2 regions of the Mesorhizobium sp. WSM4312 genome follow, and region 2 is predicted to be linked to the other one. Evidence: predicted binding sites of a transcription regulator. Region 2 holds the regulator's gene; the other holds the start of a gene.
What was found. The regulator PhoB, encoded in region 2, activates phosphate uptake and scavenging genes when phosphate is short. The targets are predictions, from matches to a motif close to TGTCATNNANCTGTCAT.
Positions count from the first base shown of each region.

Region 1: the regulator PhoB is predicted to act here: its motif matches at 10,765-10,781, upstream of CK228_RS06860 (ceramide glucosyltransferase).

Region 1 is NZ_NSFU01000003.1:327,525-342,385, forward strand. Features, by position in the region: gene CK228_RS06800 (LuxR family transcriptional regulator) at 1-216, shown strand, start outside; gene CK228_RS06805 (acyl-homoserine-lactone synthase) at 315-953, shown strand; gene CK228_RS06810 (enoyl-CoA hydratase-related protein) at 950-1,714, shown strand; gene ppk2 (polyphosphate kinase 2) at 1,773-2,681, opposite strand; gene CK228_RS06820 (ATP-binding protein) at 2,795-4,060, shown strand; gene phoU (phosphate signaling complex protein PhoU) at 4,169-4,894, shown strand; gene CK228_RS06830 (magnesium and cobalt transport protein CorA) at 4,992-5,999, shown strand; gene CK228_RS06835 (GcrA family cell cycle regulator) at 6,067-6,585, opposite strand; gene CK228_RS06840 (aspartate aminotransferase family protein) at 6,943-8,142, shown strand; gene argF (ornithine carbamoyltransferase) at 8,159-9,070, shown strand; gene CK228_RS06850 (Hsp33 family molecular chaperone) at 9,200-10,231, shown strand; gene apaG (Co2+/Mg2+ efflux protein ApaG) at 10,269-10,661, opposite strand; gene CK228_RS06860 (ceramide glucosyltransferase) at 10,890-12,041, shown strand; gene CK228_RS06865 (O-succinylhomoserine sulfhydrylase) at 12,075-13,265, opposite strand; SAM riboswitch at 13,322-13,399, opposite strand; gene CK228_RS06870 (2'-deoxycytidine 5'-triphosphate deaminase) at 13,538-14,632, shown strand.
Region 2 is NZ_NSFU01000006.1:239,082-253,942, forward strand. Features, by position in the region: gene CK228_RS11865 (ATP-binding cassette domain-containing protein) at 1-391, opposite strand, end outside; gene CK228_RS11870 (sugar ABC transporter permease) at 405-1,736, opposite strand; gene xylF (D-xylose ABC transporter substrate-binding protein) at 1,881-2,921, opposite strand; gene CK228_RS11880 (ROK family protein) at 3,195-4,439, shown strand; gene CK228_RS11885 (hypothetical protein) at 4,529-4,792, shown strand; gene phoB (phosphate regulon transcriptional regulator PhoB) at 4,881-5,570, opposite strand; gene phoU (phosphate signaling complex protein PhoU) at 5,590-6,297, opposite strand; gene pstB (phosphate ABC transporter ATP-binding protein PstB) at 6,323-7,126, opposite strand; gene pstA (phosphate ABC transporter permease PstA) at 7,123-7,974, opposite strand; gene pstC (phosphate ABC transporter permease subunit PstC) at 7,978-8,961, opposite strand; gene pstS (phosphate ABC transporter substrate-binding protein PstS) at 9,028-10,083, opposite strand; gene CK228_RS11920 (PAS domain-containing protein) at 10,600-14,769, opposite strand.

The DNA.
Region 1 (14,861 bases), on a different contig from region 2:
GCGACCAAGACCATCGACCACATAGAACTGACCCCGCGCGAGCGCGAATGCCTGCAATGGGCCGCCGTCGGCAAGTCGGAATGGGAGATTTCGCAAATCCTCGGCATCTCCGAACACACGTCGGAGAAACATCTTCTTAACGCCAAAAGCAAACTCGGTGCCGTCAACCGGGTCCAGGCCGTCGCCGAAGCGATAAGGCGCGGCTACATTAGTTAGGTCGGCCGTGCCGACCTGGAATTTCTTGCCTACGTGATCACGCAATTTTCTCGTTGAGGCACGGCCGTATCTTCCTCTTAAACCCAGGAGACGACGGCATGCTTTTTTGTCTTACAACTCAGGAATTGATGGAACGTCCCGACCTTTGGGAGGCCGTCCATCGTCTACGCTACCAGATATTTGTCGAAGAGATGGGGTGGGAGGACCTGCGGCGGCCGGACGGATTCGAGGTCGACCAGTTCGACCATGACGAGGCGGTGCATCAGATCGTCATCAGAGGCAACGAAGTCGCGGGCTATCAACGGATGTTGCCGACCACGCGGCCCCATCTGCTGACCGAGGTCTTGGCAGACCTTTCCGAAGGAACGCCACCATCGGGCCCCAACATCTGGGAATTGACCCGCTATGCGGTGGCTCCCGGCTTTCGCGATGGTCGTCGCGGCGTCTCGACCGTCGGAACCGAATTGATCGCCGGCTTCGTCGAGTGGGGGCTGAAGCGCGGTGTCGACAAGGTGATCATCGAGTTCGAGCCGATGTGGGTGCTGCGCGCCCTGCAGCTGCATTTCCTGGCGACGCCGTTGGGCTATCAGCGCACCTATGGCAATCAGCAGGTCGTGGCGACCCTGCTCTCCTTCAATGAGCACACGCTGGACGTTGTGCGTTCGCGCCGCAACCACCACGCTCCCGTCCTGGCCCGGGGATATCCCGACATGTTCGGCCAAAGGAGGGCGTCATGAGGTTGGAGACCGCCATGAACCCGCACCCGCAACCGGAACTGCGCAACCACACGCTGATCGTCACCGTGTCGTCGAATGACGGCCGGCCGGTGCTCGACAGAAGGGCCTATGAAAGCCTTGCCAGGACGTTCCATGAAGCCGCCGACAATGACGAGGTCCGTGTCGTCGTGCTGCGTGGCCTGGCAGGCTGCTTCTGCCTCGGCGGCGACTTTTCCGAATTCCTCGACGCCACCAAGCACCAGAAGCTGATCGCCGCCGTTACCGACATGTTCCGCACGTTGGCGACATTCCCCAAGCCCATCCTCGCCTGCGTCGACGGCGATGCCGTCGGTGTCGGCTGCACCATCCTGTTCCACTGCGACATGGTGATCGCCTCGAATGAAAGCACGTTCCGCGTGCCGTTCGTCGATTTCGGCCTTGTGCCGGATGCGGCGACCAGCATCCTGGCGCCGCAGAAGCTCGGCTATGCCGGCGCCTTCCGCTTCTTTTGTCTCGGCGACACGCTTCACGCCGAGGACGCCAGGGCACTCGGCCTCGTCGCCGAAATCGTGCATGACGGCGTGGAGGAGGCGACACTTGGCCGCGCCAGGCAGCTCGCCAAGAAGCCGGTTGCCGCCCTGCTGCAGACCCGCGGCCTGCTCAAGGGCAACACCGGTGCGCTGTGCGACCGCATCGACCAGGAGATATCGCTGTTCCAGCAGGCGTTGCAAGACGACACCACGCTGCGGCGCCTGCAGCGGATCGCCCGGCTCGCGGCCTGAGCAACCGCGTCAAGAGCCACGCGCCGCGCTGCCAGGTGGCCGCGCGGCGCGGGAAGGCCTAGCCTTCCTTGCCGAGGAATGACGGCCCTTCGCCGATGATCTTCTTGTCTTCCTTGCCGATGATATCGAGATCGCGCCCCTCATAGGGTACCGACAACAGGATGCGCCGCATCACCGCCAACCGCGCGCGGCGCTTGTCATTGGCCCGCACGATGATCCATGGCGCGAATGCCTTGTGGGTGCGCTCGAACATGGTGTCGCGCGCCTTGGTGTAATCGTCCCATTTCGTGATGCCGGCGACATCGATCGGCGAGAACTTCCAGCTCTTCAGCGGGCTGTAGCGGCGATCGTGAAAACGCTCGAGCTGCGTTTCCCGGCCGATGTTCAGCCAGAATTTGAAGAAATGGATGTCGTCGTTGACGATCATTCGTTCGAAATGCGGCGTCTCGTCGAGAAACTTCTCGTGCTGCTCGGGCGTGCAGAAGCCCATCACCGGCTCGACGCCGGCGCGGTTGTACCAGGAACGGTCGAAGGTGACGAATTCGCCTGCCGTCGGGAAATGATCGACATAACGCTGGTAGTACCATTGTCCAATTTCGGTGGGGGTTGGCTTGGTCAGCGCCACGTTGCGCGCCGTGCGCGGGTTGAGATACTGGTGCACCACGAAGATCGTGCCGCCCTTGCCGGCGGCGTCGCGGCCCTCGAACAGCGCCATCACCCGCTTCCCGGTCGCCTGCAGCCAAGCCTGCGCCTTCACCAGCTCGATCTGCAATTTCTCGAGCGTCTCGTCATAGTCGTCGCTTTTCATCTTCTTGTCGTAGGGGTAGCCGCCCGCGGTCAGCTTGTTGTCCTCGACCCAGTCCGGGAGCTCGGGATTCTCGATGTCGAACGCCCGCTCCTTGCCGTCGATCCTGATCTTCAGCGGACCTGACGTCGCTGTTGCGGGATTTTCCTTGGCCTTTTTCATCGAGACGAACCCTTTCCAGCTTACGGACTCATGCTATTGGGAGCCTCCATGCCGGTCTAGCAGGAAGTTGCCATACGGCCGGACAGCGCCCGAGAGGGCTATAGGATGCGCGGATGGCTGAGCAAAGCGCAGAGCAGGCAAGTGTGGCGCAAGCCATGGCCATCCGGCTGTGGAACAGCCGCTGGCTGCTTGCGGCCGGTGTCGTCGCGGTTCTGACAGCTTTTGCCTTTGCCAATATTTCCGCCTACGTGCTGGTGCCGGCGCTGCTCCTGTTGCTTGTCGCTGCGATGCTGCCAGCCGCAGGCCTGCGCCAGTCCGGCGAGAATGCCGCCGCGATCGAGGCGATCGGCCTGCAACGCCTGTCAGGCGAATATCTTGCGGCCGCCGTCGCCGATCCGCTGATCATTTTCGACCGCTCCGCCAGCATCGTCCATGCCAACGCCGCGGCCTTTGCCGCTTTCGGCGGCATCGCACCGGGCCTGTCGCTACCGCTGAAATTCCGGGCGCCGGAAATGCAGACGCTGCTCGACAGCGTGCTGTCGGGCACGATCGCCTCCGATGTGGTCGACTATACCGAAAAGCTCCCGGTCGAACGGGCCTACCGGGTCAGCGCGTCCTCGGTCGGGCACGGCACCGACCTGTATGTGCTGGTGTTCAAGGACCAGAGCGAAACGCGCAGGATCGACCGCATGCGCGCCGATTTCATCGCCAATGCCAGCCACGAATTGCGCACCCCGCTCGCCTCGATCGCCGGTTTCATCGAAACGCTGCGCGGACCGGCCCGCAACGATCCGGCGGCGCGCGAGCAGTTCCTGCAGATCATGCAGAACCAGACCGGCCGCATGGCGCGTCTGATCGATGACCTGCTGTCATTGTCCCGGCTGGAGATGAAGCCCTATCTGAAGCCCGGAACCGAAGTCGACCTGCGCCAGACCGTCGACAGCGTCATCGATTCACTGGCCCCGCTTGCCCGCGAAAATAGCGTCGTCATCGAGCGTGATTTCGCCAAGGGACCACTCAATGTGCCGGGCGATCGCGACGAGCTGTTCCAGGTTTTCGAGAACTTGCTGGAAAACGCCTGCAAATACGGCCAGTCCGGCGGCCGTGTCGTGGTCTCGATCGCGCGCGCCGATGACGGTTCCGAACCCGGCATCGACGTCACCATCCGGGATTTCGGTCCCGGCATTCCCGAGGAGCACATTCCGCGCATCACCGAGCGCTTCTATCGCATCGATGTCGAGACCAGCCGGACCCAGAAAGGCACCGGCCTTGGCCTGTCCATCGTCAAGCACATCCTGACGCGCCACAATGCCAGGCTGACGATCAAATCCGAGGTCGGTAAGGGCGCCGCCTTCTCGGTTCATTTGCCGACGCACTGATAGTGCCCTAGTTTCCCCTGGAAGCGTTTCTTTTTTCTGTCATCCGGCTAGCGTATCAGCGGGGATTCGAGGAAACGACTCAAGAACCCGTGGGAAGGCATTTCATCCATGCAGTCCGTGCACATAATGAGCGCCTTTGACGAGGAGCTGAAATATCTGTCGAAGCGCATCGCGGCGATGGGCGGCCATGCCGAGCGCATGGTCGAGCAGGCGGTCGCCGCTCTCGTCAATGCCGATCCTGGGCTGGCCCAGAAGGTCATTAACGACGATGCAGTGCTGGATGAGGGGCAGCGCGAGATCGACGACAAGGCGATCATCATCATCGCCAAGCGCCAGCCGATGGCGACCGACCTGCGCGAGATCGTCGGCGCCATCCGCATTTCGGCCGACCTCGAACGCGTCGGCGACCTCGGCAAGAACGTCGCCAAGCGGGTGGTCGCCGTCACCGACGGCCGCCAGCCGACCAGCCTGTTTCGCGGTCTGGAGGCCCTGGCCAATCTGGCGCTGACCCAGCTCAAGGAAGTTCTCGACGTCTACGCATCGCGCTCGGTCGACAAGATCGGCTTCGTGCGCGACCGTGACGATCAGATCGATGCCATGTACACGTCGCTGTTTCGCGAATTGCTGACCTACATGATGGAAGATCCTCGCAACATCACGCCCTGCACGCATCTTCTGTTCTGCGCCAAGAACATCGAGCGCATCGGCGATCATGCCACCAACATCGCCGAGACCATCTATTACATCGTCACCGGCGACCAGATGCCGGCCGAGCGGCCGAAAGGCGACAAGACGGACAAGATCAGCCTTTCGGCGCCGCTTCCGGCGAAATGAACGTTCATCCTCTCGAACGCCAGATCATATTGCGCTAAACTATCCCGGCGTTAAGCTTCTCAGGCCTTGATAAGGGGCCTGCTTTCAGGAGGCTGCGATGGAATATGTCCGAGAGTTCAAGCCCGCGGCGCCGACATCAGGCATCATCGCCTCCAGTGTCTACATGGCCGGGCGGCGCATCGCGGACATTCCGATCGAGGAAGCCGGCGAATGGGCCAAGAAATCGGGACATGTCGTCTGGATCGGGCTGCTCGAACCGGATCGCGAGCTTCTGTTGCGCGTCCAGGCCCAGTTCCATCTGCATGAGCTGGCGATCGAGGATGCAGAGCATCCGCACCAGCGGCCGAAGATCGAGCAATATGGCGATGCGCTGTTCATCGTCGCCCGCACCGCGCAATTGATCGAAGGACGGGTGACTTTCGGCGAGACGCATCTATTCGTCGGCTCGGGCTACATCGTCAGCGTCAGGCACGGCCCGTCGACCTCCTACGCCGCCGTGCGCCAGCACTGGGAAAGCTGCCCGCATTCGCTGGCCAAGGGCGAGGATTTCGTTCTCTACGCCATTCTCGATTTCATCGTCGACAACTACATGCCGGTGCTCGAACAGATCGAGGACGAGGTCGAGGTGATCGAGGACCGGGTGCTTTTGAAGCCGATGACCGGCCCCGATATCGAGCGGCTCTACATGCTACGCCGCGATCTGCTGCGCCTGCGCAATGCGGCGCTTCCGCTGGTGGAGGTCTGCCGCCGCCTGACCAGCGCCGACCTGCCGCAGATCCATTCAGCCATGCACCCGCTCTTTCGCGACGTGACGGATCACATCCGCACCGTCCAGGAAAAGATCGACAGCCTGCGCGAGGTGCTGGCCTTCGCCTTCGAGGCGAGCCTGCTGGTCGGTCAGAGCCAGGAAACGGCGATTTCCAAGAAACTCGCCTCATGGGCGGCCATATTGGCGGTGCCGACGGCGTTCGCCGGCATCTACGGCATGAACTTCACCGACATGCCGGAACTGAAGATGGAATATGGCTACCCCATCGTGCTGGCCACCATCGCGGCGATCTGCGCGTTTCTCTACTGGCGGTTTCGCAAGAATGGGTGGCTGTGAAAGGAAGTCAGTAGAAATTAGTGAGGAGTGAACAGTGCTCCACGCGCCCCATTTCACTACTCACTACTCACCGACTCCGCCGCCGCTCCGCCGCTGGCTGGAAGGCCACGCGGGCGTGGTACTTGCAATAAGGACCGGTTTCGGCGGCCTCGTTGCCGCAGAAGTTGAAGTCCTCCGATAGCGGATCGCCGTTCGGCCATTTGCAGGTGCGCTCGGTCAGCTCGACGAGTTGCAGATGCCGTGAGATCGGTACCACGACATTCTCGACTGGGCGGATATAGTGCCGCGCCACCGGCTCGGCGTCGAATTGCGTCTGAAGGGCGGTCGCGCCGATCGATGTCGTGACGTGGCGAGCCGTGCTCGCGGCGCGCGCCACCGATTTCTGAACGGTCGAGCCCTGTGTCGTCTTCTTCTGGCGTGCCGGCGTCGCCGTTGCGCGGCCGCGGCCCGACAGCTTCAGACGGTGCACCTTGCCGATGACGGCATTTCGGCTCACCCCTCCAAGCTGGGCAGCAATCTGGCTTGCGCTCAAACCCTCCGACCACAATTTTCTGAGAAGTTCGACCCGCTCGTCAGTCCAGTTCATGAGACCGCGCTCCTGCTAAGCGTGCGGCAATCAGAATCCTTTCCCGACCCAGCACCACTGCTGGGGCAGACACCACATATATCTGGTGATTAGGTCCGCCGCACGAAATCTAGTTATTTCTCGACTACAATTACCTTATGCGCAGACTCGGTGACAAGAGTCCCAAGTGCAACACGAATCGGTTTTTTCGGTTTTCCCCAACTTGCCGGTCGCTTATGAGCCGGCGTCTCGTCAGGGGGCTTGCCGCGTGCCACTACGCGACCTTTTCGTTGACTTCATGGCCGAAAAACACGATAAGCCGCACAAGGCCGCCGCTTTGGCGGCTTTTTTGATTTTCCGGTACCGGAGACGCATATAATGAGCGGTTCGGCGCTTTACGAGACCTTTGCTCGCGCTCCCCTGGCTTTCGACCACGGGGAAGGCACTTGGCTGGTTACCGACAAGGGCGAGCGATATCTCGATTTCGCCGGCGGCATCGCGGTCAATTCGCTCGGCCACGGCCATCCGCATCTGGTCGCTGCGCTGACCGAGCAGGCGGCAAAGCTGTGGCACGTCTCCAATCTCTACGAGATTCCCGGGCAGAGCCGGCTTGGCGAGCGCCTGGCCGATGCCACATTCGCCGACAAGGTGTTCTTCACCAATTCCGGCGCCGAGGCGCTGGAATGCGCGATCAAGACGGCGCGGCGCTACCATTTCGTCAAGGGGCATCCCGAGCGCTTCCGCGTCATCACCTTCGAAGGCGCCTTCCATGGCCGCACGCTGGCGACCATCGCGGCCGGCGGCCAGTACAAATACCTCGAAGGCTTCGGCCCCAAGGTCGAAGGCTTCGACCAGGTCGGCTTCGACGACATCGATGCCGCCGAGAAGGCGATTACGCCGGAAACCGCCGCGATCCTGATCGAGCCGGTGCAGGGCGAGGGCGGCATCCGCCCGGTCCCGACGCAGTCCCTGAAGCGGCTGCGGCAGCTTTGCGACCAGCACGGCCTGTTATTGATCTATGACGAGGTCCAGTGCGGCATCGGCCGCACCGGAAAGCTGTTCGCGCATGAATGGTCAGGTGTTGCGCCCGACATCATGGCGATCGCCAAAGGCATTGGCGGCGGCTTTCCGATGGGCGCTTGCCTTGCAACCGACGAAGCAGCTGTCGGCATGACGGCTGGCGTGCACGGCACCACATTCGGCGGCAATCCGTTGGCCATGGCGGTCGGCAACGCCGTGCTCGACGTGGTGCTGGAAGAGGGCTTCCTCGAAGACGTCCAGCGCAAGGCATTGCTGATCAAGCAGGGCCTGGCGGCGATCGCCGACGAGTTTCCCGATGTCATCGAAGACATCCGGGGCACCGGCCTCATGCTTGGCCTCAAATGCGCCATGCCCAACACCAAGGTGAACATGGCGCTGCGCGACCAGCATTTGCTGGCGGTTCCGGCCGGCGACAACGTCATTCGCCTGCTGCCGCCGCTCACCGTCACCGACGCCGAGATCCACGAAGCGCTCAACCGCATCCGCGCCGGTGCCAAAGGCCTGGCGGATGCCATCGCCGTGGCCGCCGCGAAGTAATTCCGGAAAATTGCCGATGTCAGTTCGCCATTTCACCGATCTTTCCACCGTTTCCGAAGGCGACCTGCGCTTCATGCTGGACGACGCGGTGGTGCGAAAGGCGCGCCTCAAGGCCGGCGAGCGGACCCGGCCGCTCGAAGGCAAGGTGCTGGCGATGATCTTCGACAAGCCGTCGACGCGCACGCGCGTCTCCTTCGATGTCGGCATGCGCCAGCTCGGCGGCGAGACCATCATGCTGACCGGCACCGAAATGCAGCTTGGCCGCTCCGAAACCATCGCCGACACCGCCAAGGTTCTGTCGCGCTATGTCGACGCGATCATGATCCGCACCACCTCGCATGAACGGTTGCTGGAGCTGACCGAGAACGCCACGGTTCCGGTGATCAACGGGCTGACGGATGACACCCATCCGTGCCAGTTGATGGCCGACATCATGACCTTCGAGGAGCATCGCGGTCCGGTGGCCGGCAAGACCATCGCCTGGACCGGCGACGGCAACAATGTGCTGCATTCGCTGCTCGAGGCCTCGGCGCGGTTCCGCTTCAACCTCAACGTCGCCGTGCCGGAAGGCAGCGAGCCGGCGCAGAAGCATATCGACTGGTCCAAGGCGCATGGCGGCAAGCTGCACTTCACCCGCTCGCCCGAGGAAGCCGTCGACCAGGCCGACTGCGTCGTCACCGATTGCTGGGTGTCGATGGGCCAGGAGCATCGCGCCCGCGGCCACAACGTCTTCTCGCCCTACCAGGTCAATGCCAAGCTGATGGCGCATGCCAAGCCGGACGCGCTGTTCATGCACTGCCTGCCGGCGCATCGCGGCGAGGAAGTCACCGACGAGGTCATCGACGGACCCCATTCGGTGGTCTTCGACGAGGCCGAGAACCGGCTCCACGCCCAAAAGGCGGTGCTTGCCTGGTGTCTTGGGGCTTGAAGTGTCTTGGGGTTCGAAGTGGCTTGGGGTTTGAAAGGTCCGGGCGCTTGATCTGCGGAGGCGCGATGCCTATCTGCGCCGCATCACGCAAATCAAGCGCGTTTGGACGCATGCACCCCAGGGGGCGGCATGGCCGCGCCCTGGAGCTTTGTCATGTTGGAAACGCATCAAGTGACTGAACATCACCCCAAACTCGGCGAGTTCGGCTATGCCGGCGACGACCATGTCGTGCCGTTCGAGGTCGGCCCGCTCGACGTGCGCGGCCGTACCGTGCAGCTCGGGCCGATGCTCGACGCCATTCTCAGCCGCCACGATTATCCCGAGCCGGTCGCCCGCCTTCTGGCGGAAGCCTGTGTGCTGACGGTGCTGCTCGGCACCTCGCTCAAATTCGAGGGCAAGTTCATCCTGCAGACCCGCACCGATGGGCCGGTCGACATGCTGGTGGCGGATTTCACCACGCCGTCGGCGCTGCGTGCCTATGCGCGCTTCGATGCCGATCGCCTCGAGGCACTGGTCGCCGCAGGCGAAACGTCCCAGCAGACACTGCTCGGCGGCGGTGTGCTGGCACTGACCATCGACCAGGGCGCCCATACGCAGCGCTATCAGGGTATCGTCCAGCTCGACGGCGAGACACTGGAAGACGCGGCGCGCACCTATTTCCGCCAGTCGGAGCAGATCCCGACGGATATCAGGCTGTCCGTGGCCAAGCTGTTGACGCCCGGCGTCGGCGGCGCGCGCGAACAATGGCGCGCCGGCGGTATCCTGGCGCAGTTCCTGCCGCAGGCGTCCGATCGCATGCGCGTTCCGGACCTGCACGGCGGCGATGGCGATCCGCGCGAGGAGATCCATGATCCCACCGACAATTCCTGGCAGGAATTGCTGGCGCTGCTCGGCACCATCGAGCCGACTGAGCTGATCGATCCGACGATCGGTACCGAACGGCTGCTCTATCGCCTGTTCCATGAGCATGGCGTGCGGGTTTTCGGCGGCGTTCCCGTCGCCGACCAGTGCTCATGCTCGCGCGACAAGATCCGCGGCATCCTCGAGGGCTTCTCCGCGCAGGAGATCAAGGACAGCACCGAGGATGGCGGCATCCACGTCGCCTGCGAATTCTGCTCGACACAGTACGACTTCGATCCGGCGGAATTTGCCGCGCAATAAAGCCAGTCCTTCTCCTCGTAAAACGGGGAGAAGGACGCTAATTCACCGTACGCCTGGTCCCCGGCAGATCCAGCGAAAATGCCGGGATGGCGATGTCGAAAGTCTCGCCGCGCTTGTTGCGCATCGTGTAGTGCCCGACCATGATGCCTGATGGCGTCGAGAGCGGGCAGCCGGACGTGTATTGATAGCTGTCGCCGGGATTGAGTTCGGGCTGGTCGCCGACGACACCCGGGCCACGCACTTCCTCGACCCGGCCGGCACCGTCGGTGATGTGCCAATAACGCGACAGAAGCTGCACGAATTCGTCCGACTGGTTGTCGATCGTTATCTGATAACCCCAGACATAGCGGTTCTCGGAAGGATCGGAGCGGTCCTCGAGGTAGAACGGCCTGACCTGCACTTCGATGTTGCGCGTGACGGCGCGGTACATAAGCGGCTCCAAAACGATCCGATACCTTTCGGCGCTCCCGGCGAGCAGGTCAACGAGCGCGTCTTGTCGCGCCTCGTCTTGAAACGCAGGTGCCGGCAAAGAATGTCATTTAAGTGACACATGACAATGATGGGGTGCGCCGACCAATGCCGGGCGACTCGGGCGCTCTGTCGAACTGTCGAAAACGGCCGCCACACCGGCCGGTTTTTCTGGAGTGAACGGATCTCGATGGAACTCACTCTCATAACCGCCTTGCTGTCGTCCGCTCTCATTGCCTCAAACCTCGCCAGTATGCTGCTCGCCGCCTCACAGCTGAGACGGCGCACCACGATCGCACCGCCGGCCGGCAAATCGCCGCCGGTATCGATCGTCATACCCTCGCGCGGCGTCGAGCCGTTCACGCAGGAGACGCTGGAGCGCGCTTTCTCGCTCGACTGGCCGCGCTACGAGCTGATCTTCTGCGTTGCCCATGGCGACGATCCGGTGGTCAGGTTGATCCGCGCCGCCATTGGCCGCTTTCCAAGAGTGCCGGCCCGGCTGTTGATCGGTGACGACCGCGTCAGCGCCAATCCCAAGCTCAACAATTGCGTCAAGGGTTGGGAAGCCGCGCGGCACAACTGGGTCGTCCTCGCCGACTCCAACGTGCTGATGCCGAGAGACTACATCCAGCATCTGATGGCGGCGTGGCAGCCGGATACCGGCCTTGTCTGCTCGACACCGATCGGCTCGCGGCCGGAGGGCTTCTGGGCCGAGGTCGAATGCGCCTTCCTCAACACGCTGCAGGCCCGCTGGCAATATGCCGGCGAGGCGCTCGGCCTTGGCTTTGCCCAGGGCAAGAGCATGCTGTGGAACAAGCCGATGCTGGATGCCAATGGCGGCATCCGCGCGCTGGCCGCCGAAATCGCCGAGGACGCCGCTGCGACCAAGCTGGTCAATGGGCTTGGCCTATGCGTCAATCTCGTCGCGGCACCCTTCGAGCAGCCGCTTGGCAGGCGCACGCTTGGCACGATCTGGTCACGCCAGGCCCGCTGGGCGCGCCTGCGCCGCGTAACCTTCCCGCGGTTCTTCGCGCCGGAAATCCTGACGGGCGCGGTGGTGCCGCTGGCGCTTGCGCTGGTTGCGGCGGCAAGCGCCGGCTTCAGCCTGCCGCTGACGGCCATCGCCGTGCTGGCGGCCTTTTATCTACCGGAATGCGCCTTGGCTTGGTCCAAGGGCTGGCACCTGTCGCCGCGCACGGTCGCGGCGATGATTGCGCGGGACTTGATGCTTCCAACCATGTGGGCGCGCGGCTGGCTCGGCGGCGCCGTCGACTGGCGCGGCAATGCGATGATCATCGGCACCAAGGCCGCCGAACTGGAAGAGGCGTCGTCGCGCGCCTGATCGCGGCGCGGACGACGCTGCCTCGACGGCTCCCTATTTGGCGCCCTTCAGCGCCTGCGCGATGTCTTCCAGAAGGTCGTCGGTATCCTCAAGGCCGACCGACAGCCTGAGCGTTCCTGGCCCGATGCCGAGTTCGGCGCGCGCCTCTTCGCTTAAATTCTTGTGCGTGGTCGTCGCCGGATGGGTGATCAGGCTCTTGGCGTCGCCGAGATTGTTCGAGATCAGCACGATGTCGAGCGCGTTCTGCAGGGCGAAAGCCGCCTGCTTGCCGCCCTTGACGTCGAGGCAAATCAGCGTCGAGCCGCCCGACATCTGCTTCTTGACGATCTCGGCCTGCGGATGGTCGGCGCGGCCGGGATAGATGACGCGGGCAATCTGCGGCTGCTCGGCGAGGAAATCCGCGATCTTGCCGGCGCTCTCCGTCTGCTGGCGCACACGCAGCGGCAGTGTCTCCAGGCCCTTCAGCAGTGTCCAGGCGTTGAAGGGCGACAGGCTGGGGCCGGTGTGGCGGAAATAGTCATGCAAATTCTCGTCGATCCACTTCTTGTCCGACAGGATCACGCCGCCGAGACAGCGGCCCTGGCCATCGATGTGCTTGGTGGCCGAATAGACGACGATATGCGCGCCGAGCTGCAACGGCTTCTGCTGGAGAGGCGTGGCAAAGACATTGTCGACGACAAGCCGCGCGCCGATCGAATTGGCGAGCGCAGCCACAGCGGCGATGTCGACCACTTCCAATGTCGGGTTGGTCGGGCTTTCCAGGAAGAACAGCTTGGTGTTGGGCCTGACCGCCTTTTCCCAGTTGGCGATATCGGTGCCGTCGACCAGCGTCGCCTCGATGCCGTAGCGCGGTGCCAGCGTCTCGACCACCCAACGGCAGGAGCCGAACAGCGCGCGCGCCGCCACGATGTGGTCACCGGCCTTGACGCTGCAAAGAAGCGCCGCCGTCACCGCCGCCATGCCCGATGCCGTGGCGCGCGCATCCTCGGCGCCTTCGAGCGCACACATGCGCTTTTCAAACATGTCGACGGTCGGATTGGCGTAGCGCGAATAGATGAAGCCCGGCTCCTCGCCCTTGAAGCGGGCTTCGGCGGCTTGCGCCGTTTGATAGACATAGCCCTGGGTCAGGTACATCGCCTCGGAGGTCTCGCCGAAGCCGGAACGCAGGGTTCCGCCATGCACGAGGGCTGTTTGAGGCTTCCAGTTGCGCTTCTTGCTGCTCATTGCTTTTGTTCCAGACACAAAAAAACCGGTCGCGAAAGTCGCAACCGGTCCATACGGCCTCGCGGCCAACGGTCCTTTAGCGACTTGTTTAACGTGGCTGCAAGCCGACCGGCCAAATCACCACGGGATAACGACCCTTTAGACCCGTACCACGCTTGCGTCAATTGCCGGCTTCATTAAGAGGTTTGTACCAAGCAGGTTCCGCAAAAGTGTTTCACGGTTTTGCGGCGAGAACCTGCGGCAGGAAAATCGTCTGGCCTAGGAGCGGAGCCTTGCGGCAGACAGGCATTCTTCCCGATCAGGATATCTCGGCGCTGTTCCAGTCCGGCGCGCTGAAGTCGCCGCGCGCGCTCGATGCCGACCAGATCCAGCCGGCCAGCCTCGATCTCAGGCTCGGCGACAAGGCCTGGCGGGTGCGGGCGTCCTTCCTGCCGGGTCCGGATCATCGGGTTGCCGACAAACTCGATCGGCTGAAGCTGCATGAGTTCAGCCTCGCCGACGGCGCCGTGCTGGAAACGGGCTGTGTTTACATCGTGCCGCTGCTGGAAAGCCTTGCGCTGCCCCCAACCGTGTCCGCCTCGGCCAATCCGAAGAGTTCGACCGGGCGGCTCGACATTTTCACCCGCGTCATGACCGACCGTGGCCACGAGTTCGACAAGATCGCCGCCGGCTACAACGGTCCGCTTTACCTGGAAGTCAGCCCGCGCACCTTCCCGATCGTCGTGCGCACCGGCTCGCGCCTGTCGCAGATCCGCTTCCGCACCGGCAACGCGCTGCTCTCGGAAGCCGAATTGCATGAATTGCACCGCGCGCAGATGCTGGTCGCCACCGAGCCGCCGAATATTTCGGGCGGCGGCATCGCGCTGTCGATCGATCTCAAGGGCGACGGTGACGGGCTGGTCGGCTATCGCGGCAAGCATCACACCGGCCTTGTCGATGTCGACAAGCGCGCCGCGCAGGACGTCGTCGATTTCTGGGAACCCATCCACAAGAGCGGCGCCGGCGAACTGGTGCTCGATCCGGACGAATTCTACATTCTCGTCAGCCAGGAGGCGGTGCATGTGCCGCCGCTCTATGCTGCCGAGATGACGCCCTTCGACCCGCTGGTCGGCGAATTTCGCGTCCATTATGCCGGCTTCTTCGATCCGGGCTTCGGCCATTCGGCGGCCGGTGGCACCGGCAGCCGGGCGGTGCTTGAAGTGCGCAGCCACGAAGTGCCGTTCATCCTCGACCATGGCCAGATCGTCGGCCGGCTGGTCTACGAGCACATGCTGAAGCGGCCGCAGGCGCTCTACGGCACCGATCTCGGCTCCAACTACCAGGCACAGGGCCTGAAGCTCTCCAAGCACTTCCGCGCCGCGCGCTGAACCCCGATTGCCGCCAGGCAAGATACTTGCCTGCCGGCACATCATGCGTGGCTGTCGGTCGCCGGGATGGCGGCGCTCAAGGCGAACAAGAAAATGCAGATCTCGAAATGGATCCCGTCGGCGGCAGGCGCCGCCCGGCGCTGTAAGCCACGGAGGAAGAACAGGCGAGGGATAGGGCCAAGCCCGCTAAGATGAAACCAAGCCCCATCCCGTTCATTTTCTCTCCCAG
Region 2 (14,861 bases):
CCATGGCAACGTCGTCGAGCGTGCCCCAGCCGGTCATCAGCTCGCGGCCGAGGAACAGATTGGCGGCGGCGTCGACATTGTCGGCCAAGGCGAGCGTCTGGTAGATGGTCTCGATGCCGTATTTCTTGGCGTCTCGCGGGTTGGAGATCGAAGCCTCCTCGCCATTGACGAAGATCTGGCCGGCATCGCGCTTGTAAGCGCCCGACAGGATCTTGATCAGCGTCGATTTGCCGGCACCGTTATGGCCGAGCAGCGCCACGACCTCGCCGGGGAAAAGATCGATCGAAGCATCGTCGACGGCGCGGATGCCGCCAAAGGCGATCGAGATGTTGCGCATGTCGATCAGCGGCGTGCCAGCGGGGGCAGTTGTGGGAGCGATTTTGTCGGCCATGATCGTTTCTCCCCTAAACCCGCTTGCGATAGACGGTGTCGAGCCACACCGCGATGACCAGCACGGCGCCGACGACGATGCTCTGCAGCGGTGAGTCGATGCCGAGCAGCACCATGCCCGACTGCAATGACTGCATCAGAAGCGCGCCCAGCATGGCGCCCATCACCGTGCCGGAGCCGCCGGCGAGCGAGGTGCCGCCGATGACGGCGGCGGCAATGACCAGAAGCTCGTCCAGCGTGCCCAGCGCATTGGTCGACGCGTTGAGCCGGGCCGACGAGATCGCCGCGCTGACCGCGGCCAGCACGCCCATGATCATGAACACCTTCATGGTCACCCAGCGGGTGTTGATGCCGGCAAGTTCGGCCGCCTCCGGATTGCCGCCAATGGCGAAAACATAACGGCCGAAACGCGTGCGCTTGGTGATGAAGGTCATGATGATGCCCACGGCCACCGCCATCAGCACCGGTATGGCAATGCCATGCGCGATGTACAGCCCGCCTTCGGGAACGGTAATGCCGTTCTGCTGGGCGTACTGGCGCACGATGCCGATCGGCCATGGATAGGAATTGGCGATCCAGACGGCGCCAAGGATAGCGGCGCAGGCAACCACGCCAAGCAAGGTCTCGGCCCAAACGGGGCGCAGCGGAAAGTGGAACCGCTTGCGCTGCGACCTGCCGTTGAGCAGCATGAAGGCGACCGCCACACAGGCGACGACACCGACGATCCAGCTGGCGGTGGCGCCGATCGAGCCGCGTGGTCCGCCGCCCATCAGCTGGAAGGTCGTGTCGAGCGGCGCGACCGTGCGCCCGCTGGTGATCAGCCATGCCATGCCGCGCCAGACCAGCAGGCCGCCCAGCGTCACGATGAAGGCCGGGACCTCCATATAGGCGATGATGAAGCCCTGGAACGCGCCGATCAGGAGACCAAGCGCCACGCCGGCCGCCAGCGCGATGATCCAGAGCCAGGGGTTTCCAAGCTGGAAACCGACGACGCGGATCAGGAATTCGGCCTGCGCCACGCCCATGATCATGCCGATCACGCCTTCGACGGATCCGACCGAGAGGTCGATGTTGCGCATGACGATAACCAGCACCATGCCTGTCGCCATGATCGCGACCGACGAGGTCTGCACCGACAGGTTCCACAGATTGCGCGGCGTCAGGAAAAGCCCGCCCGACAATATGTGGATGCCGACCCAGATGACCAGCAGCGCGCCGATCATGCCGAGCATGCGCGTATCGAGCTCGGTAGCCTTGAGGAACCGTCCGACGGCGCTGAGTTCGGATGCACGCGCCCTGTCCGCTGCCGTGCTGCCGACCGGTTGATTAGAGGTCGTGTCGGTCATGCTGTCCTCCCACCGGTTTACCGTCTGGCGCGGGTACCGAACATGGATGCTATTTGCTTTCCGCGGTCATTTGAAGCGGGAAGCCCCTTGAGAAACGCCGCGGCTTTTGGGCCGCGGCGTCGATATCGAACGGTATTGCGCCGTTTAGTTGCAGGCGGCGACGCTGCCGGCGGCAACGCCCGCGCAGACTTCGTCCTTCTTGATCCAGCCGGCATCGATGACGACGTTGAGATTGTCCTTGGTGATGGCGACCGGGGTCAGGAACAGCGACTTGACGGTGTTGCCGCCAGGCGTCGTGAAGTCCTTCACACCGGCGATATCGGTCATCTTCTTGCCGTCGGCCAGCTGCGAGGCGATCTCGGCGGCGTTCTTGCCGAGTTCGCGCGCGTCCTTCCACACCGACACGGTCTGGGTGCCGAGCGCGATACGGTTCAGCGCGGCATGGTCGCCGTCCTGCCCCGAGACCGGCACGGTGCCGGCAAGCCCCTGCGCCGTCAGCGCCGCGACGACGCCGCCGGCGGTGCCGTCATTGGCCGCGACGACCGCGTCGACCTTGTTGTCGTTGGCGGTCAGGAACTGCTCCATGTTCTTCTGGGCGTTGGCAGGCAGCCAGCCGTCGGTATAGGCCTCGCCGACATTCTTGATCTTGCCGCTGTCGATGGCGGCCTTGAGCACTTCCATCGAGCCTGCGAACAGGAAGTCGGCATTCGGATCGGCGCCCGACCCCTTGATGAAGACATAGTTGCCTTCCGGCTTGGCCTTGAACACCGCGCTGGCCTGCAAACGACCGACTTCCTTGTTGTCGAAGGTCAGGTAGAAGACGTCCTTGTTCTCGATCAGGCGGTCATAGCCGACGACCGGAATGCCTTCGTCCAGCGCCTTCTGCACGGCCGGGCCGATGGCCGAGGCATCCTGGGCCAGGATGATCAGCGAATTGGCGCCCTGCGAGATCAGGCTCTCGACATCGGTAAGCTGCTTGCCGGGATTGGACTGCGCGTCGGCGGAAATGTACTTGTCGCCGGCGGCCTCGATCGCCTTCTTCATGGCGGCCTCGTCGGTCTTCCAGCGCTCTTCCTGGAAGTTGGACCACGAAACGCCGATGACCTTGTCTTTCGCCTGCGCGACCGACGCAAGCGTCAGCGACATGGCGACACCCGCCAGGATGGCGGCCGTGAATCTCTTCATGATATTCCTCCCTGCGCCGCGTATGGCGCGACCAAACTGGCCCTAAGGCCGGCACAGAGGCCCTATTTTTTCGAGCCCCGAAAAAACACTGATCCAACACCGGAACGCTGTCAACAACGATTCTGATGGATTTTGATGTCCCTCTGAATTTTTTTCGAGCTTCGCAATAAATAAATGACAGCACCGGCCGCTTCTGCCAGTATTTGACCGTGTCGCCGGCAGCGTTCGAGGGAGGCCGGAAGAACCGCGGCGACCGGGAGGATGTGAAAAAACATGTCGGTCGGAATCCGCCACGACGATCTGCGCCGGCGCAACCGCGCGATGGTGATCGCGGCCGTGCGCCAGGCTGGCCGGCCCTCACGCACCGAGATCGCCGCGACCACCGGCCTCAGCCATTCGACCATATCGGCGATTTCCTCAGACCTGATCGGCGAAGGCATCCTGGCCGAGGGCAAGCCGAGCGAGGCCGGCGCGCTGAAACGCGGCAGGCCGCAGGTCGGCCTCGGCCTCACTCCGGAGGCCGCGGCTGTGATGACCGTGGTGCTGTCGCTGAATTTCCTGTCGGTCGCAGTCATCGACTATGCCGGCCAGGTGATATCGGAAGAACAGCGCCGGCTGGACACGCTGACCATGTCGCGCGAGGCGCTGATCGGCGAATGCGTGGCCATCGTAAGGCGGCGCCTCGAGGATCCCGACATTGACGTGCGCAGCGTCGCCCGCATCGCGCTGGCGATCCAGGGCATCACCGATACCGAGGCCCGGGCGATGCTGTGGTCGCCGATCACGCCGCAGACCGACATCGCCTTCGCCGACATACTCGAAGCCGAGTTCGGCATCCCCGCCACCATGGAAAACGACTGCAACATGATGGCGGTGGCGCTGCGCAGGCGCGACCCCGAGCGCTACCGCGACGACTTCATCGCCATCCTGCTTTCGCACGGCATCGGCATGGGGCTGGTGCTGAAGGGCGAGCTGTTCACCGGCACCCATTCCTCGGGCGGCGAGTTCGGCCACATGATCCATCGGCCCGGCGGCGCGCTCTGCCGCTGCGGGCGGCGCGGCTGTGTCGAGGCCTATGCAGGCAATTACGCCATCTGGCGCAATGCCAGGCAGCTCGGCGAGGACACCGAGCCGGTGGCCGATGTCAGCGACGCGCAGATGCGGGCGCTGGCCGCGACGGCACGGGAACGGGACGGACCCGAGCGCGAAGCCTATCGCAAGGCCGGCGAGGCGCTGGGTTACGGCCTCGGCAGCCTGTTCGCGCTGATCGATCCGGCGCCCGTTGCCATGGTCGGCGTCAGCGCCGCCGCCTTCGATCTCATCGAGCCGGCATTGCGCGAGGCGATCGCCCAGACCGCCGGTGGCCAGCACTCGGAATCGATCTCGTTCGACACCGAACCGAACGAACTGCCGCTGATTCGCGAAGGTTGCGCCATGCGCGCGCTGACCTTCGTCGACCAGGAGATTTTCGCGCCGGGCGTGCAGGCAAGAACGGGTGCCGGAAAGAACGTTGCCTGACGGTCAGGGCGAAACTCGATCATTCTGAACGACCGCGTTCGGCCCGTTGCGACATCAATTGGCAATGTGTCTGCCTGTATGATCTGCTGATGTCCCGTTCGTTGGTGATCAACTTCAACATAGATCAGGCCGAGTTTTACGGCCTCGTCCATCGTGTTCGCAACTTCGGCGAGGACGTCTACCGCTTCCTGCGAACCAACGGCTGGGGCGAAATTATTATCGGCGAGGTCGACGCGGCCACTACGCAGCTGATCATTCGAGACATCAAACATTCAAAGCTCCAGCGCGTTGCTGTATGGGTCGAAGAGGAGATGAGGCGGCAACATCTGTTGGGAGAAGTCGAAGTCCGCTGATCACCCTCTTCACGGCATTGGCGACGACCTGCTGATTGGAGTTTCGATCTTGGAGCCTCATCCCGATTTTATCGGGATGAGGCAAGCTCTAGTCTTCCCGGATCGCGTAGCCCGCCCCACGAATGGTACGGATGACATCCGGCATGCGACCATTGTTGACCGCCTTGCGCAGCCGGCCGACATGCACGTCCACGGTACGCTCGTCGATGTAGATCGTCTCGCCCCAGACATTGTCGAGCAGCTGGCTGCGCGAGAACACGCGGCCGGGATGGCGCATCATGAATTCGAGTAGGCGGAATTCGGTCGGCCCGAGCCGGATCTCGCTCTTCTTGCGGTAGACCCGGTGCGATTCACGGTCGAGCACGATATCGCCGACCTTGAGCACGCTGGACAGCACTTCCGGCTTGGCGCGGCGCAGCAGCGCCTTGATGCGGGCCATGAATTCCGGCGTCGAGAACGGCTTGACCAGATAGTCGTCGGCGCCGGTGGAAAGCCCGCGTACACGGTCGCTTTCCTCGCCCCGCGCGGTCAGCATGATGATCGGCAGCCGCTCGGTCTCTGGCCGCATTCGCAGTCGCCGGCAGAGCTCGATGCCGGATACCGCCGGCACCATCCAGTCGAGCACGAGCAGGTCGGGCACGTTCTCCTGCAGGCGGATTTCGGCTTCGTCGCCGCGTGTCACCACCTCGACCTGGTAACCCTCCGATTCCAGATTGTAGCGGAGGAGCACGCCGAGCGGCTCCTCATCCTCCACCACCATGATGCGTGGTGCGATCATCGATTGGGTACCCCTGCGCTCAGGCCGCCGGCGCCGACATCGCCGTCTCGTCCTGTTTTGGACGGTTGGCGGGCAGCTGCGTGCCGGTCAGGACATAGTACGCATTCTCGGCGATGTTGGTCACGTGGTCGCCGATGCGTTCGAGATTCTTGGCGCAGAACAACAGATGCGTGCAAGCCGTGATGTTGCGCGGATCTTCCATCATATAGGTCAGCAGTTCGCGGAAGACGGAGGTGTATTTGACGTCGATGCGCTCATCGTCGGCGCGCAGCTTCGCCAGTGCCGCGGCATCGCGCGCCGCATACTCCTCGATGACGCCCTGCACCTGGATCAGCACCAGCTGCGCCATGGCGTCGATGGAATGCGAGAGGTCGCGCGGCGTGGCGCTGAGGCCGACAGTGCCGACGCGCTTGGCGATGTTCTTGGCAAGGTCGCCAATGCGTTCGAGGTCGCCGGCCATGCGGATCGAGCCGACGACATGGCGCAGATCATCGGCCATCGGCTGGCGCTTGGCAATCAGCGTGATGGCGCGGTCGTCGAGTTCGCGCTGGCGCGCATCCATGATGGCGTCGTCGGAGACGACGCGCTGGGCGAGCGCATTGTCGGAGTTCAGCAGCGCCTTGGTGGCGCCGCCGACCATCGAGCCGGCGAGATCGCCCATGTCGCTGATCAGCCTGCTGATCTGTCCGAGATCCTCGTCGAAGGCTGCGACTGTGTGTTCGGCCATGATCCTGGTCCTCGTATGCGTGCGATCAGCCGAAGCGGCCGGTTATGTAGTCTTGCGTGCGCTTCTCGCGGGGCGACGTGAAGATCTTCTCGGTGCGGTCGAATTCGACCAGTTCGCCCAGATACATGAAGGCGGTCTGCTTCGAGACGCGCGCCGCCTGCTGCATGTTGTGGGTGACGATGACGATCGTGTAGTCGGCCTGCAGTTCGTCGATCAGCTCCTCGATCTTGGCGGTCGACAGCGGGTCGAGCGCCGAGGCAGGCTCGTCGAGCAGGATGACTTCTGGCTTCACCGCCACGGTGCGGGCGATGCACAGCCGCTGCTGCTGGCCGCCCGACAGGCTGAGGCCGCTGGCATTGAGCTTGTCCTTGACCTCGGTCCACAGTGCCGCGCGCTTGAGCGCCTGCTCGACGCGGCCGTCCATCTCGGCCTTGCTGATCTTCTCGTAGAGCCTGACGCCGAAAGCGATGTTCTCGTAGATCGACATCGGGAACGGCGTCGGCTTCTGGAACACCATGCCGATCTTGGTGCGCAGCAGGTTGAGGTCCTGCGAGCGGTCGAGAACGTTCTGGCCGTCGAGCAGCACCTGGCCCTCGGCGGTCTGCTTGGGGTAAAGCTCGTAGATGCGGTTGAAGACGCGCAGCAGCGTCGACTTTCCGCAACCCGACGGGCCGATGAAGGCGGTGACGCTGCGCTCGGGCAGCGACAGCGTGATGTCCTTCAGCGCCTTCGACTGGCCGTAGTAGAAATTGAGGTTCTTGACCTCGATCTTGGCCTTGGTCACCGCCTCGGCGGCGACCGTCATGTCTGGAGACAACATCTGGCTCATTTGTCCTCTCTGCGTCCGGTCAGGCTGCGCGCAAAGATGCTGAGCGCGAGAACCGTCAATGTGATTATGAGTGCACCGGTCCAGGCCAGCTGCTGCCATTCCTCATAGGGGCTGAGAGCGAACTGGAAGATGGTGACAGGCAGGCTGGCCATCGGCGCGTTGAGATTGCTCGACCAGAACTGGTTGTTCAGCGCCGTGAAAAGAAGCGGTGCGGTTTCGCCGGAGATGCGGGCGATGGCCAGCAATATGCCGGTGACGATGCCCGAAAGCGCGGCACGATAGGCAACCGAGCGGATGACCACCCAGCGCGGCGCGCCGATCGCGGTGCCGGCTTCGCGCAAGGCGTTGGGCACCAGGTTGAGCATGTCCTCGGTGGTGCGCACGACGACGGGGATGACCAGGATGGCGAGTGCCACGGCACCGGCGATCGCCGAGAAATGCCCCATCGGCCGCACCATCAGCTCATAGACGAACAGGCCGATGATGATCGACGGCGCCGACAGAAGGATGTCGTTGATGAAGCGCACCACCGTGGTGAGCTTCGAGAAGCGACCATATTCGGCCATATAGGTGCCGGCCAGCACGCCGATCGGCGTGCCGACGATGATGCCGATGATGGTCATCACGATGCTGCCGTAGATGGCGTTGAGCAGGCCGCCGGCGTCGCCGGGCGGCGGCGTCATTTCCGTGAAGACCGAGAGGGAGACGCCGGCCAGGCCCTTGTAGAGCAAGGCGCCAAGGATCAGCGCCAGCCAGGCAAGGCCGATGCCGGCGGCGATGACGCACAGCGCCATCATCACGCCATTCTTGCGCTTGCGGCTCTGGTGAAGCGATGCGGCTGTCGACATCGGTCAGGCTCCCGTGCGGGCGTCGATGCGCATCAGCATGTAGCGGGCGATGGCAAGGATCAGGAAGGTGATAACGAACAGGATGAGGCCGAGCGCGACCAGCGAGGAAGTGTAGAGGTCGCCGACCGCTTCGGTGAATTCGTTGGCGATGGTCGCCGAGATGGTCGTTGCCGGCGCAAACAGCGACGTCGAGATGCGGTGCGCGTTGCCGATGACGAAGGTCACCGCCATCGTTTCACCGAGGGCGCGGCCGAGGGCGAGCATGACGCCGCCCATGATGCCGATGCGGGTGTAGGGAATGACGACCCGGCGCGTGACCTCCCAGGTCGTGCAGCCGATGCCATAGGCCGATTCCTTCAGCACCGACGGCACCGTATCGAAGACGTCCTTGGTGATCGAGGTGATGAAAGGCAGAATCATGATGGCCAGGATCATCGCCGAGGTCAGCAGGCCGATGCCGTAAGGAGGGCCTGCGAACAGGCTGTTGAGGCCCGGAATGCCGTGGAACACGCTGATGATGAAGGGCTGCACCGTCGTCTGCAGAAACGGCGCCAGCACGAACAGGCCCCAGATGCCGTAGATGATCGAAGGGATGCCCGCCAGCAGTTCAACCGCCATGCCGATCGGACGCCGCAGCGGGCGTGGGCAAAGCTCGGTGAGGAAGATGGCAATGCCGATGCCGAGCGGCACGGCGATCAGGATGGCGATGGCCGAGGTGATGATGGTGCCGTAGATCGGTGCCAGGGCGCCGAACTTCTCCGTCACCGGGTTCCAGCTTTCGCTGGTCAGGAAGGAAAAGCCGAAGGTCGACAGGGCTTGCCAGGAACCGGCAAACAGCGAGATCGCAACGCCGCCGAGCAGGACCAGCACCAATATCGCGGCGGCGCGGGTTGTCGCGTGGAAGATTGCGTCGGTCAGTGCGAACCGTCGAACGGTGGCATCGCGCGAACTTCTAACGGCTGGCAAGGCTTCCTGGACAGCGCTCATGTCAAGCTCGGCTCTTTCGGTTGAAGGAAAAGGAGCGCCGCGGGCGCGGCGCTCCTTTGAAGGATGTTACTCGCCAACGTAGACGGGCTTGCCGCCGGCCTGGATGTCGGCCTTCCACGAAGCCTTGACCAGGTCGACGACGCTGTCGGGGATCGAGACGTAGTCGAGCGCCTTGGCGGTTTCCTTGCCGTCCTTGTAGGCCCATGCAAAGAACTTCAGGGCTTCGCCGGTGGCAGCGGCATCATCCGGAGCCTTGTGGATCAGGACCCAGGTCGAGGCAGCGATCGGCCAGGTGGTGTCGCCGGGCTCGTTGGTGATGATGACGTTGAAGTTCTTGGCGCCCTTGAAGTCGGCATTCGAAGCGGCAGCGCCGAAGGATTCGAGCGACGGCTCGACGACCTTGCCGGCTGCGTTCAGCATCTTGGAGTAGGACAGGTTGTTCTGCTTGGCATAGGCGTATTCGACGTAGCCGATGCCGCCGTCCGTCTGCTTGACGGTGTTGGCAACGCCTTCGCTGCCCTTGGCGCCGACGCCCGTCGGCCATTCGACGGCGGAGTCCGAACCGACCTTGTCCTTCCAGTCGGGCGAGAGCTTCACCAGATAGTTGGTGAAGTTGAAGGTGGTGCCCGAGCCGTCCGAACGATGCACGACGGCGATCGCGGTCGACGGCAGGGTGAGACCGGGGTTCAGCGCCTTGATCGCGGCATCGTCCCAGGTGGTGATGGCGCCGAGATAGATCTGGGCGAGCGTCTTGCCGTCGAGGACGAGTTCGCCCGGCTTGACGCCGGTCAGGTTGATGATCGGCACGATGCCGCCCATCACCATCGGGAACTGCACGAGGCCGTTCTTTTCCAGATCGGCGTCGGACATCGGCTTGTCGGTGGCGCCGAAGGTCACGGTCTTGGCGATGACCTGCTTGATGCCGCCGCCCGAACCGATCGACTGATAGTTGAGGCCGATGCCGGTGTCCTTCTTGTAGGTGTCGGCCCACTTGGCGAACACCGGATAGATGAAGGTCGAGCCAGCGCCGGAAAGATCAGCTGCGATGGCTGCGGAAAGGGTGAAGGTAGACGCTGTAGCCATTGCGATCGCAACGGCCGCCGAGCGGATGAAATGTCTCATGTGGCCTGCTCCTGTTCGGAAGATGGTCTCTCGGCGCCATTCCAAACCAGCGCCCGCTGAGGCCAATAGCCTTGGATTATTACAGTCGCATGACAGTTTCGTGTCAGCCCGGTAACGCGTCGCCGGCTGTGCAAAAGGCGGTCGCGTCGGATGGCCGTGGCCTGATCCGGGTTTGCGCCCGGAATCAGGGACTTGAGCCATCCACCGGCCGGAGCCGCCGCCGGATTCGACGGGGCTTTCTCGGATGAAGAAAATCCGGACGGGAGCGCGTTGCTCAAGGCCAGAGCGTGTCATGGCCGGGCCATCGCCAAAAACAGGTCCGTTGGGGTAGGTTGACGCTGTTTGTTGCCGGCGGTCGCTGCTCCCGCCCGTAACTGCAAGGGCGGAATTCGATTTTGCCATTGTCCCGGCTCGGCGCCGGCTTTGGTATGGTGCGATCGCACCATAGGCATTGCACGCAGGGGTAGCAGCATCATCCGCGATTGATTCGGATCCTTGGAACCGGGCGACGCCGGGCTATCCCGCGTTGCGCTGGACCTGGCGGCCGGCGCCGAGCCAGCGCTCGACTTTGTCCAGCAGGGCCCTGGGGCTGATCGGCTTGGGCAGATAGTCGTCCATGCCCGCCTCCAGGCAGCGTTCGCGATCGCCCTTGAGCGCATGCGCGGTCACGCCGATGATCGGCACATGCGTGCCGGTTTCCTGCTCCAGCCGGCGGATCGCGGCGGTCGCTTCGAGCCCGCTCATCTCCGGCATCGAGACATCCATCAGGATCATGCATGGATTGAGCTTGCCGAAAGCCTCGAGCGCCTTGCGGCCATTGCCGACGATCTCGAAACCATGGCCGGTCTCGCCAAGGATCTGGGTGAAGACCATCTGGTTCACCTCATTGTCCTCGGCCACCAGTATATCCAGCCTGTGTCCATCACCGCCAGTGACGGGCAGCCGAGGCCGAACCGGCGGCGGCTGCAATTGCGCGCGTTGTTCGGACAGCGCCAGCGGCGGCGGCTGGGGAGCATTGGGCCTTTCGGCTGCGAGCGGCTGGACGGCCTGGCTGTCCGTGGCGTGGCGATGACGCTGGATAGTCGCCACCAGCGTCTCCAGAAGCACCGAGGAGCGCGCCGGCTTGATCAGCTGGGCGTCGATGCCGAGATCGCGGTAGCTGGTGTTGGCAAGCGACTGGTCGACCGAGGTCAGCATGATGATGGGCGTGTCGGCTAGGCCTTCGGTGCTGCGCACGACACGCGCCATTTCGGCGCCGCTCATCTCGGGCATCTGGTAGTCGAGCACGACGCAATCCACACGCACGCCATAGGCGGCGGCCGCGATCAGCACCTTGAGGCCCTCCGCGCCGCTTTCGGCCGCGCAGGAATCGAACGTCCACGAGGTCATCTGCTCGGTCAGGATGGCCCGGTTGACGGCATTGTCGTCGACGATCAGCACGCGTGCGCCCGTCACATCCACCGGCATGATGCGCTGCCCGCTCTGTCCGGCCCTGGGCAGCGTCACGGTGAACCAGAAGGTCGAGCCCTTTCCCTCGGCGCTCTCGACGCCGATGGTGCCGCCCATCAGTTCGACCAGCCGTGAGGTGATGGCAAGGCCAAGCCCGGTGCCCTCGTGCCGCCGTGTCGAGGAGGTGTCGACCTGGCTGAATTTTTCGAACACCAGCTTCAGTTTTTCCTCGGGGATGCCGATCCCGGTGTCGGTGACCGAGATCGTCAGCCTGGTTCCGGTCGGAACCCTCTCACCGGTCACGTCGACCAGCACATGGCCTTCGTCGGTGAATTTCACCGCATTGCCGACCAGATTGGTGACGATCTGCCGGATGCGGCCGACATCGCCGATGAACAGGCTTTCGAGCCTCGGCTCGACACGCACGATGAGTTCGAGATCCTTTTCCTTGGCGCGTGTCGACACCAGCGTCGCCACGTCCTCGATCGCCTCGGCAAGGTTGAAGGGCGCCGGATCGAGCACCATCTGGCCGGCATCGATCTTGGAGAAATCCAGGATGTCGTTGATGATCGTCAACAGCGCGTTGCCCGACTTGACGATGATGTCGGTGAACGTTTTCTGCTTGGGATCGAGATTGGATTTGGCCAGGAGTTCAGCCATGCCCAGCACACCGTTCATCGGCGTGCGGATCTCATGGCTCATATTGGCGAGGAATTCCGACTTGGCGCGGTCGGCGAGCACGGCACGCTGGCGCGCCTCGCTGAGCTCCGCCTCGCGCATTTTCAGTTCTGTGATGTCGGTGGTCGATCCGATCAGGTAGAGCGAACCGTCCGACGCGATCATCGCGCCCTTGCGCGCGAACTGATGCCTGACGCTGCCGTCGGCAAGCCGCACCGTCTCCTCGACCTCCTGGGTGTCGCCGGTGCGCAGCACGCCGAGATCGCCGGCCACGAAAGCCTCGCCGTCCTCCCCGAAAATCTCGATGTCGGTCTTGCCGATCGCATCTTCCCTGCTGAGACCGGTCAGATCGCACCAGCCCTTGTTGACATAGAACTGCCTGAGATCGGAGCGCTTGGCGTAGATCGACACCGGTACATTGTCGATCAGGCTGCGGAACACCTCGTTCTCGCGCATGCTCTCTTCCAGAGCCTTCTCGCGCGCCTTGACGTCGGTGATATCGGTGCTGGAGCCGACCAGATGCACCGATCCGTCTGTCGCCACCAGGCGGCTCTTGCGCGTCATCAACTGCCGCACCGTGCCGTCGCTATGGGTGACAGGTTCTTCGACCTCGAGGCCCTGGCCGGTTACGACGACCTGGGTGTCGTCATGGCTGTAGCCTTCCGCGTCTTGTGTGCCGAACAGCTCACGGTCGGTCCGGCCGATGACGTCTTCCTTGGCGATGCCGGTCAGCGCGCACCAAGCCTTGTTGACGAATTCGATGCTCAGGTCCTGCGCCTTGATGAAGGCGGCCACCGGCAACTCGTCCATCACGTGGCGGAAGAGATCGATCTGGCGCATCGAGTCGCGCAGCGCCGCCTCGCGGCTCTTGATGTCGGTGATGTCGACGCGCACGCCGATGAACGTCCCGTCATCGGTGCGCATGTCGTAGACCTGGTACCAGCGCCCATCGGCATTGAGGCGCTCGTAGGAAGAATTCGGCAGGTGGTAGCGGGCCAGTATGCTGTCGAGCCAGCGTTCGGGTTCGACCCCGTACAGCCTGTCGATCCCGGCATCGCCGCTCGAGCGGAAATAGCCGACCGACTGGCCGAATTCCAGCGCCTCGCGGAAGCTGCAGCCAGGCTGCCAGAAGGGCTTCAGCGCCGGCAGCGTGTCCTGCAGTTTGCGGTTGGCGAAGACGAACTTGTCGTCGCGGTCGTAGATGATGACGCCGGCCGGCAGCGATTCCAGCACGCTGGCTAGGTACTTGCGCGCCTCCTGTGCCTCGGTCTCACGCCCCTTCATGTCGGTGACGTCGACATAGGAGATGAGCCGCTTGCCGCCGGGCAGCGGTGCCAGCGACGCGACAAGCGTGCGCCCGTCATTGTGCGGCAATTGTCTGGAGCCGGCGACGCCGGCCCTGATTTCGGCTTCGCGCTCGGCGGTATGACGTTGCCAGGCAGCGTCATCGGCGCCGTAAGGGTCAATGGCGCGGCTGGCTTCCATGAGTTCGCGAAAGGCCGAGCCGATCCCGGCGCGGCCTGGATCGATCCTCCAGAAGTCGTAGAAGGCGCGATTGATGACTTCGGCGCGCATATCGGCATCCAGCACGAGAACACCGATCGGCATCTCATCGACCATGGTGCGGAGATTGACGAGGGTCTCGGCGATTTTGGCGTTGGCGCCTTCGATCTCGGCGTCGCGACGCTTGAGTTCGGTAACCTCATAGTAGGTCAAGAGCCGCTTGCCGCCGGACAGCGCCGTCACCGAGAACATCATCGTCCTGCCGCCGGCATGGACAAATTCGCGAGGCGCGACGGAGCCGGCGCGAATCTCCTCGATACGGCCGGCGAGGTAGCGCTGCCACTGCTGTTCGTCGATATCGCCATAGATGCCGTTGCGGCGGTTGAGTTCCATCAACTGGCTGAAGGGAGCGCCAACGGTTACAACCCCGTCCGGAATGCTGGACAGGTCGCGATAGGCCTTGTTGACGATCAGCGTGTCGAGCTTGCCATCGAGCAGCACGACGCCCATGTGCATGGCGTCCATCGTCCGTTCGAGGTCGGCAAGATGCCGGTCTGGATCGCTGCCCGACGACCGGTTTTGCTCCATGGTCTCGAAGGCGCCGGCCAATGCGGTGACGTTGCGGCCTATGCCGCGGTAGCCGGCAAATTTTCCTTCGTTGTCGAACCGTGGGAAGCCTGACGTCAGCACCCAGCGGCAGGCGGCGCCGCCTCCCTTCAGTTCATAGACGAAGTCGCGGAACGGCCGGCGCGCCTGCAGGTCCTCCAGATGCGCCGTCGCGCTGTGGTTACCCTTCAGGACCTGGTTGAGGAAATCGAAGCGGAACCGACCCAGCACATCAGCCGGATCGATGCCGGTGGCCGCCTGGTAGGTGGGTGAAAGCCAGGAGAACCGCAGTTCGGCATCGGTCTCCCAGACCCAGTCCGAGCCTGCATCGAGCAGTTGGCGAAGCGCGTCGGGCGAATCCATGTCCGCGCGTGGCGGCGCGTCGCCGCGATGCACCGGCTTTTCGGGCCCACGCTTGCCGCGCGCGCCGACTTCGTCCGCTTCCGCCATCCTGTCCCCACCCCGAAAATCAAGGCCGAACCCTCCCTCCGCGGTTCGTCGGCGGAATGTGCCCGAGAAGCATTAACGATCCGCTAACCTTA